One region of the Synechococcus sp. CBW1002 genome, then DNA from elsewhere that is predicted to be linked to it. Evidence: predicted binding sites of a transcription regulator. Region 1 holds the regulator's gene; the other holds the start of a gene.
What was found. Region 1 encodes HrcA, which represses chaperone genes, less so after heat shock. Its sites were predicted from a motif close to TTAGCACTCNNNNNNNNNGAGTGCTAA; they were not measured.
Positions count from the first base shown of each region.

Region 2: groES (co-chaperone GroES) is a predicted target of HrcA. The motif match lies at 2,553-2,579, and genes of this name have one in related genera.

Region 1 is NZ_CP060398.1:565,969-570,218, reverse strand. Features, by position in the region: gene trpB (tryptophan synthase subunit beta) at 1-908, shown strand, start outside; gene H8F24_RS19055 (20S proteasome subunit A/B) at 910-1,998, opposite strand; gene H8F24_RS02660 (heat-inducible transcriptional repressor HrcA) at 2,053-3,042, opposite strand; gene H8F24_RS02655 (rhodanese-like domain-containing protein) at 3,119-3,469, opposite strand; gene H8F24_RS02650 (DUF3352 domain-containing protein) at 3,537-4,250, shown strand, end outside.
Region 2 is NZ_CP060398.1:164,868-169,117, forward strand. Features, by position in the region: gene H8F24_RS19830 (hypothetical protein) at 5-133, shown strand; gene H8F24_RS00845 (hypothetical protein) at 182-376, shown strand; gene groL (chaperonin GroEL) at 502-2,136, opposite strand; gene groES (co-chaperone GroES) at 2,185-2,496, opposite strand; gene atpD (F0F1 ATP synthase subunit beta) at 2,725-4,191, shown strand; gene atpC (ATP synthase F1 subunit epsilon) at 4,233-4,250, shown strand, end outside.

The DNA of each region.
Region 1 (4,250 bases):
CACTTCTGGCCATGCGCATGGGCAAGCAACGGATCATCGCCGAGACCGGCGCCGGCCAGCATGGCGTGGCCACCGCCACCGTCTGTGCCCGCTTCGGCCTGGAGTGTGTGATCTATATGGGCGCCGAAGACATGCGCCGCCAGGCTTTGAACGTCTTCCGCATGCGGTTGCTGGGGGCCACCGTGCAACCCGTCACCGCGGGTACCGCCACCCTCAAGGACGCCACCAGCGAGGCCATCCGCGACTGGGTCACCAACGTGGAGACGACCCACTACATCCTCGGCTCGGTGGCGGGGCCGCACCCCTATCCGATGCTGGTGCGCGACTTCCATGCCTGCATCGGCCGGGAGGCGAAGGCGCAGTGCCAGGAGGCCTTCGGTCGCCTGCCGGACGTGCTGATCGCCTGCGTGGGCGGGGGCTCCAATGCCATGGGCCTGTTCCACCCCTTCGTGGAGGACACCTCCGTGCGCCTGATCGGGGTGGAGGCCGCCGGCGACGGTGTGGCCACGGGTCGCCACGCCGCCACGATCACTGAAGGGCGCGTCGGGGTGCTGCATGGCGCCATGAGCCTGCTGCTGCAGGACAGCGAAGGCCAGGTCCAGGAGGCCCATTCGATCAGCGCCGGCCTCGACTACCCGGGAGTGGGCCCCGAACACAGCTACCTCAAGGAGATCGGCCGGGCCGAATACGGTGCCGTGACGGACGCCGAAGCCCTGCGGGCGCTGCAGTTGGTGTGTGAACTCGAGGGGATCATTCCGGCCCTCGAAACCGCCCACGCCTTCGCCTGGCTCGAGACCCTCTGCCCCACCCTTGCCCCCGGAACGGAGGTGGTGCTCAACCTCTCAGGCCGCGGCGACAAAGACGTCAACACCGTGGCCGACAAGCTGGGCGGCAGGCTCGAGGGCTGAGTCAGAGGGGATCCTCTTCCCAGGCGAAACGCGGCAGGCGGCGCAGGCCGTCCTGCATGCTGCGGGCCCAGATGTCCATCGAGCGGCCGATCTCCGGTGCCCCCTTGGAGAGCTTGATGCGGCGCGAGATCCGAAGCTCGTCACGGGGCATCAGGGCCACCTCAAACGGCGGGCCCACCGTGAGGTTGGAGCGTCGCGTGATGATCTGGGAAATCAGGCACAGCCGCGCCGCATCCTCCAGGGACAGGCCGCAATGCCCCACGAAATCAAGCGGAGGCTTGCCGTACTTGCTTTCACCGATCTGCAGGAAGGGGGTTTCGCGGGTGGCCATCACCGCGTTGCCCTGGGGGTAGATCAGAACCAGGCCATGGCGGTCACCGCGGATCTGGCCGCCCAGGATGAAGCTGGCTTCGGCACTGGCTCCCGACTGCCGCAGGGTATGGCCGTATTCCTGCTGAACCGCCACGCTGACGCGACCCACATAGTCGGCCGCTTCAAACAGGAAGCGGGCGCTGAGCAGGTCGGGCAGGGATGAGTCCCGCAGACCCACGGCCTCTCGATCCACTCCCTCCCGACCCACTCCCTCCCGACCCACTGCCGCGCGATCCACTGCCTGCCGGTCCAATCCCTCCCAGTCCGCTGCCGCCCGGGAGGACGGGTTCCCGGCTTTGACGGAGCTGGTCACCGAGGCGAAATCAGAAGCCCAGGCAGCGAGCGGTCCGGCAGCCGGTGCCGTGGAGCCGGTTGCCGCATCAGGACTGATGGGGCAGGAATCGGCGAACACCTCCGTTTCCTGCGGTGGTTGGCTCGGTTGCTGCATCAGGCTGGAGCCGATGCCCACCGCTGGGCCACTGCCCACGCCAGGGGGGGTGCTCACGCCCTTGGCCAGCAGATCACGGTGGATCCGGTTCAGCACCGCCTGGGTGGTGGCGAGGTTGCCGGCGGCCAGGAGCACGAACAACCGGTCTTCTGCCGGCTGAAACACGTGCATCTTGCTGTAGGTGGAGATGTAATCCACCCCGGCGTTGGTCCGGGAATCAGATGCGAAGACCAGCCCCGAATCGAGAAGAAAGCCGACGCAATAGGTCATTCCGGGGTCGGGAGGAAAGAGGGGCGGGCAGGGGCAATCCGGCAGCCGCAGCCCTCAGCTGAGCAGGCGTTGCAGAATCGAGGCTACCGATCGGACCGTCGCCCGCGCCGTGGCGTACGCCATCCGCATCGGTCCGATCAGGGCAACATGGCCCAGGCCACCGTCGCCGCTGCGATAACTGGCCTGCACCACGGCGCAGTCATGCAGGGCGACGTGGGGGTGTTCGCGGCCGATCCAGATCGCATCCCCTTCAGGACCCAGCACCTGCCGCGGTCGCTCTTCAACCAGTTGCACAAGTGGCCGCAGGCTGGCGGTGCGGCTGAATTCCGGCTGTCCAAGCAATCCCCCCAGTCCGATCGCGAGGGCGTTATCAGCATCATCGGCATCGCTGCTGGCACGGCTGGCCAGGGCCTGGCGCAGCACCCGGCCACTGCGCTGCAGCTCGCGTGGCAACTGCTCCCAGGAGATGCCGGGCTCCCCCGGCCGGCGCAGTTGCTGATTGGCCCAGCGCTCCAGCACAGGCAACTCCAGCTCCGTTTCGCCCGGAAGGCGCACGTTGAGGCTGGTGGCCACCGCCGGGGCCTGCACCAGAAACACCAGCAGGCGATCGTGGCTGCCCATCAGCCGGATCGCCTGGAGCCGCGGCTCGGCCCGTTGCGGCCGGGTGATCAGGCTGAGCAGCCCGGTGAGATCGGCCAGCCGCCGGCCGAGGTGACGCAGCAGGTCGTCCAGGCTGGCCCACTGAAGGCTGAGGCCGGTGAGTTCACGCTCCAGTTGCAGGGCAGCCGCACCGGGGGCCGGCAGCAGCTGATCCACATAGGTGCGGTAGCCCCGCTCGCTGGGGATACGGCCGGCGGAGGTATGGGGCTGGGTCAGCAAGCCCCGCTGTTCCAGGGCGCCCATGGCCGATCGCACCGTGGCCGGGCTGGCGGGCAGGCCGAAGCGACGCACCAGGGTGCTGCTTCCCACCGGCTCCATCGTGTCGACGTAGTGCCTCACCGTGGCTTGAAGCACCTGCTGTTGGCGGCGGGGCAGGCTGTCCACGGGAAGGGGCCGGCACGGACCCGGTCAGAGTGGCGTTGAGCTTAGAGAGCTTCCAGCGCCTGCGCCAGACTGGAGATCAGTAGCGGGGCACGCTGGGATCCACAAGCACGCTCCAGGCGTCGATGCCCCCCCGCAGATTCCAGACCCGTTCATAGCCCTGTGTCTCCATCAACCAGCAGCCGAACTGCCAGCTGCGCACGCCGGCATGACAGAGCACAACGATGTCGGCCTCCGGATCGAGCCGCTGCGGCAGCTCCGCCAGCCACTCCTGGGAGCGGCTGAGCGGTAGATGCACCGTGGGATGGGATAACCGGGCCAGCGCCAGTTCCTGGTCCTCCCGCACATCCACCAGTTGCAGGGGGCGTTCCGCCTGCAGCCATTGCTGCAGCTCGCTGGCGCTGAGGGAGCTCGGGCTGGCGGAGGCCATGGCGTGGGGGAGTGGGCGGTCAAGGTAGGGGCTTGGCATCAAGATGGGGCCACCTTGCGTAGGGCGCATGAAGGCCCGCCCCTTCCTGGCGGTCGTGCTGCTGGTGGCGGTGTTGCTGCTGAGTCTCGGCCTGGCGGGCTGGTGGCTCGTCTGGCAGCGCAGCCCCCTCCAGCTCCAGCGTCAGCCCCTGGTGGTGCCGCTGTCAGCCCGCTTTGTGCCCCGCTCCGCCCCCCTGGCCCTCTACCTGCTGGCGGATGGCAACCAACCGGTCGACTACGCCCGCGCCGTTGCCCCCAACCGCCAGCGCCGACCATCAGCCGAGGCTGTGGCGCGCCTGCGGGATGGCGCCTTCGCGGCTGCCGGAATCGATTACAGCGGTGAACTGGCCGAGTGGCTCGGCCCCGAGATCACCCTCGCCCTGCTGGAGACCGGCGCCGATCCCGGCGACACCGGCTGGCTGCTGGCCCTGCGCAGCCGCGATGACCAGGGCGCTCGCCGTTTCCTGCAGCGCTTCTGGCAGACCCGCAGCCTGGCGGGCACCGACCTGCAGATCAGCCGCTACCGCGGCATGGGCCTGATCAGCGGCCGCGGAGCCCTGCTGGGGCAGGAGCCCGCCCCCCTGGCCACGGCCCTGATCGACGATGACCTGGTCCTGATCGGATCGGGCCGTGGCGTGCTGGAGCAGGCGCTCGACGTCTCCCAGATCGATGAACTCAACCAGGCCGCCAGTTCCCGCTTTCAGCAGCAGCTGCAGCAGCTTGAACGGGGCGTGGTTGTGGTG
Region 2 (4,250 bases), 400 kb from region 1:
GCCCATGATCCGCCTGTTCACAGCTGCGCTGCTGGCCACCCTGGTGGGAGCCGGCTCCGCCATGGCCTGTGAGAAGCACCCCCGTGGTCATCAGGGCAGTTCCGACACCACCACCGAAGCGATGCGGCAGTAGGGGAGCAACCCTGAAGCGTGAGAGGGGTCCCATGCTGAAGCGTGAGCGATGGCCATCGAACTGCTGATCGCACTGGTGTTGCCGGTGGTGCTGCTGGTCACCGCCACGCTCCTGCTGGAATCCCACCCCGGCAATCTGCCCCGTCCGCTGGGCTGGCTCAGACGACGGCAGTCGCTGATCTGGAACAGCGGCATCGGCCTGATTCTTGGTCTCAGTGCGCTGCGCTATCTGCTCACCCGCTGAGAACACAGCCTCTGAATAGAGCAGCCACTCCACAGAGCAGACAGCGACCTGCCACAAAAAAGCCCCCGCCGAAGCGGGGGCAGAAACCGGCCAGCCAACCAGGCGGGCCGGAAACCAGAAGGCGATCAATAATCGAAGTCGCCGCCCATGCCACCGCCACCAGCGGGAGCTGCTTCCTTCTTCTCGGGCAGATCAGCCACGATGCACTCGGTGGTGAGCACCATGCCGGCGATCGAAGCGGCATTCTGCAGACCGGAGCGGGTCACCTTGGCGGGATCGACGATGCCGGCAGCCAGCATGTCGACATATTCGCCACTGGCTGCGTTGTAGCCCTCGTTGAAGGGCATGCCCTTGACATGCTCAGCCACGACAGCGCCATTGACGCCGGCGTTTTCAGCGATGCGCTTGAGAGGCGCGGTGAGGGCGGAAGCCACGATCGTGGCCCCGATCAGCTCCTCGCCGGAGAGGTTGGCGGCCGCCCACTCCTCGAGGGCCGGGGCCAGGTGGGCCAGGGTGGTGCCACCACCAGGAACGATGCCTTCCTCAACAGCCGCCTTGGTGGCGTTGATGGCGTCTTCGAGGCGCAGCTTCTTGTCCTTCATCTCGGTCTCGGTGGCGGCACCCACCTTGACCACGGCCACACCGCCGCTCAGCTTGGCCAGACGCTCCTGCAGCTTCTCCTTGTCGTAGGAGGAGTCGGTTTCGTCCATCTGCTTGCGGATCTGCTCGCAGCGGGCCTTCACGGCCACCTCGTTGCCTTCGGCCACGATGGTGGTGGTGTCCTTGTTGATGGTGATGCGGCGGGCGGTGCCCAGCATCTCCAGCTTGGTGTTCTCCAGCTTGAGGCCGGCGTCCTCGGTGATCAGCTGACCGTTGGTGAGGACGGCGATGTCCTCGAGCATGGCCTTACGGCGATCACCGAAGCCAGGAGCCTTCACAGCGGCCACGTTCAGCACGCCACGGAGACGGTTCACCACCAGAGTGGCGAGGGCTTCCTTCTCGATGTCCTCGGCGATGATCAGCAGGGGCTTGCCGGTGCGGGCGATCTGCTCGAGCACGGGCACCAGGTCCTGCACCAGGCCGATCTTCTTGTCGGTGAGCAGGATGTAGGGCTCCTCGAGCACCGCTTCCATCCGCTCGGTGTCGGTGGCGAAGTAGGGCGAGATGTAGCCCTTGTCGAAGCGCATGCCCTCGGTGACCTCCAGCTCGGTGGTCATCGATTTCCCTTCTTCGAGGGAGATCACGCCTTCCTTGCCGACCTTGTCCATCGCGTCAGCGATCATCTGGCCCACCTCTTCGTCGTTGCCGGCGGAGATGGTGCCCACCTGGGCGATGGCGTTGGAATCGGAGATCGGCTTGGCGTGCTCCTCGATCTTCTTGACGAGGAAGTCAGAAGCCTTGTCGATGCCCTTCTTCAGGGTGATGGCGTTGGCGCCGGCGGCCACATTGCGCAGACCCGCCTTGACCATGGCGTGGGCCAGGACGGTGGCGGTGGTGGTGCCGTCACCGGCAGCGTCGTTGGTCTTGGAGGCGGCCTGACGGATCAGGGCGACACCGGTGTTCTCGATGTGGTCTTCGAGCTCGATCTCCTTGGCGATGGTGACGCCATCGTTGATGATCTGAGGAGCGCCGAATTTCTTCTCGAGCACCACATTGCGGCCCTTGGGACCCAGGGTGACGGCGACGGCCTCAGCCAGGATATCGATGCCTTTTTCGAGGGCCCTGCGGGCGTTCTCGTTATAGATGATGCGCTTGGCCATGGAAGGCGTTGTCCTTGCGGGTGTGGAAAATGCGGGAACTGGTACCGTTCAGTTGACGATGGCCAGAATGTCCTTCTCGGAGAGCAGCACGAACTCGTCGCTGCCCAGCTTGATATCGGTGCCGGCGTACTTGCTGTAGAGGACCTGGTCACCCACGCTCACCTCGGGAGTCTGGCGGGTGCCGTCATCGTTGCGCTTGCCGGGGCCGACCTGGACCACCTCACCCACCTGGGGCTTTTCCTTGGCGGTATCGGGAAGCAGGATGCCTCCGGCAGTCTTTTCCTCCGACTCGGAGACCTTGATGAAGATGCGATCTCCGAGCGGTTTGACCGTGGAGACGCTGAGGGAAACAGCAGCCATGAATTGATGCGATAGCAACGGCATGGCGCCTGAGACGCCACTGAACAACGGGAGAGTTGGCACTCGGCCCCGTTGACTGCCAACGTATGCGAGCCAGTGGGCAACAAGCCAGCCCCAGGCCTGTGCGGTTGACCGAACTCCCAGGGTCGGGTGAGCTGCGGTGGTAAGGTTGCGCCGCTCAAGACGGGCTGATGCCCCGCTGCGCGAAACCGCGATTTTTCCTTACTTATGGCTGCTGCTGCTCCCGCCGCCTCCGGCACCAAAGGCATTGTCCGGCAGGTGATCGGTCCCGTGCTTGATGTGGAGTTCCCGGCCGGCAAGCTGCCCAGGATCTTCAATGCTCTGCGCATTGAGGCAACCAACTCCGCTGGTCAGCAGGTCGCCCTCACCGCCGAAGTGCAGCAGCTGCTGGGTGACCACCGCGTGCGTGCCGTGGCCATGAGCAGCACCGATGGCCTGGTGCGCGGCATGGAAGCGCTCGACACCGGTGCCCCGATCTCCGTGCCCGTGGGCGAAGCCACCCTGGGCCGCATCTTCAACGTGCTGGGTGAGCCCGTCGACGAGCAGGGCCCGGTCAGCACCACCATGACCGCGCCGATCCACCGGGAAGCTCCCAAGCTCACCGAGCTGGAGACCAAGCCCAAGGTGTTCGAAACCGGCATCAAGGTGATTGACCTCCTGGCGCCCTATCGCCAAGGCGGCAAGGTGGGCCTGTTCGGCGGCGCCGGCGTGGGCAAGACCGTGCTGATCCAGGAGCTGATCAACAACATCGCCAAGGAGCACGGTGGTGTGTCCGTGTTCGGCGGCGTGGGTGAGCGCACCCGCGAAGGCAACGACCTCTACGAGGAATTCAAGGAGTCGGGCGTGATCAACGCCGACGACCTCTCCAAGTCGAAGGTGGCCCTCTGCTACGGCCAGATGAACGAGCCCCCGGGCGCCCGTATGCGGGTGGGCCTGTCGGCTCTCACCATGGCCGAGCACTTCCGCGATGTGAACAAGCAGGACGTGCTGCTGTTCGTCGACAACATCTTCCGCTTCGTGCAGGCCGGCTCCGAGGTGAGCGCCCTGCTGGGCCGGATGCCTTCGGCTGTGGGTTACCAGCCCACCCTCGGCACCGACGTGGGTGAGCTGCAGGAGCGCATCACCTCCACGCTGGAAGGATCGATCACCTCGATCCAGGCTGTCTACGTGCCGGCGGATGACCTCACCGATCCCGCCCCTGCCACCACCTTTGCCCACCTGGATGCCACCACCGTGCTGAGCCGCGGCCTGGCCTCGAAGGGCATCTACCCCGCCGTGGATCCGCTCGATTCCACCAGCACCATGCTCCAGCCTGCCGTGGTGGGAGACGAGCACTACCGCACCGCCCGCGCCGTGCAGAGCACCCTGCAGCGCTACAAGGAACTGCAGGACATCATCGCGATCCTGGGTCTCGATGAACTTTCGGAAGACGATCGCCGCACGGTGGACCGGGCCCGCAAGATCGAGAAGTTCCTCTCCCAGCCCTTCTTCGTGGCGGAAGTGTTCACCGGCATGCCCGGCAAATACGTGAAGCTCGAAGAAACCATCAAGGGCTTCAACATGATCCTGGCTGGCGAACTCGACGATCTCCCCGAAGCCGCCTTCTATCTGGTGGGCAACATCGACGAGGTCAAAGCCAAGGCCGCCAAGATCTCCGCCGAAGCCAAGGGCTGAGCGCGTCCATCCACCGCTCGTTTCCCTGAGGTCCCCGATCCATGAGTCTCACTCTCCGC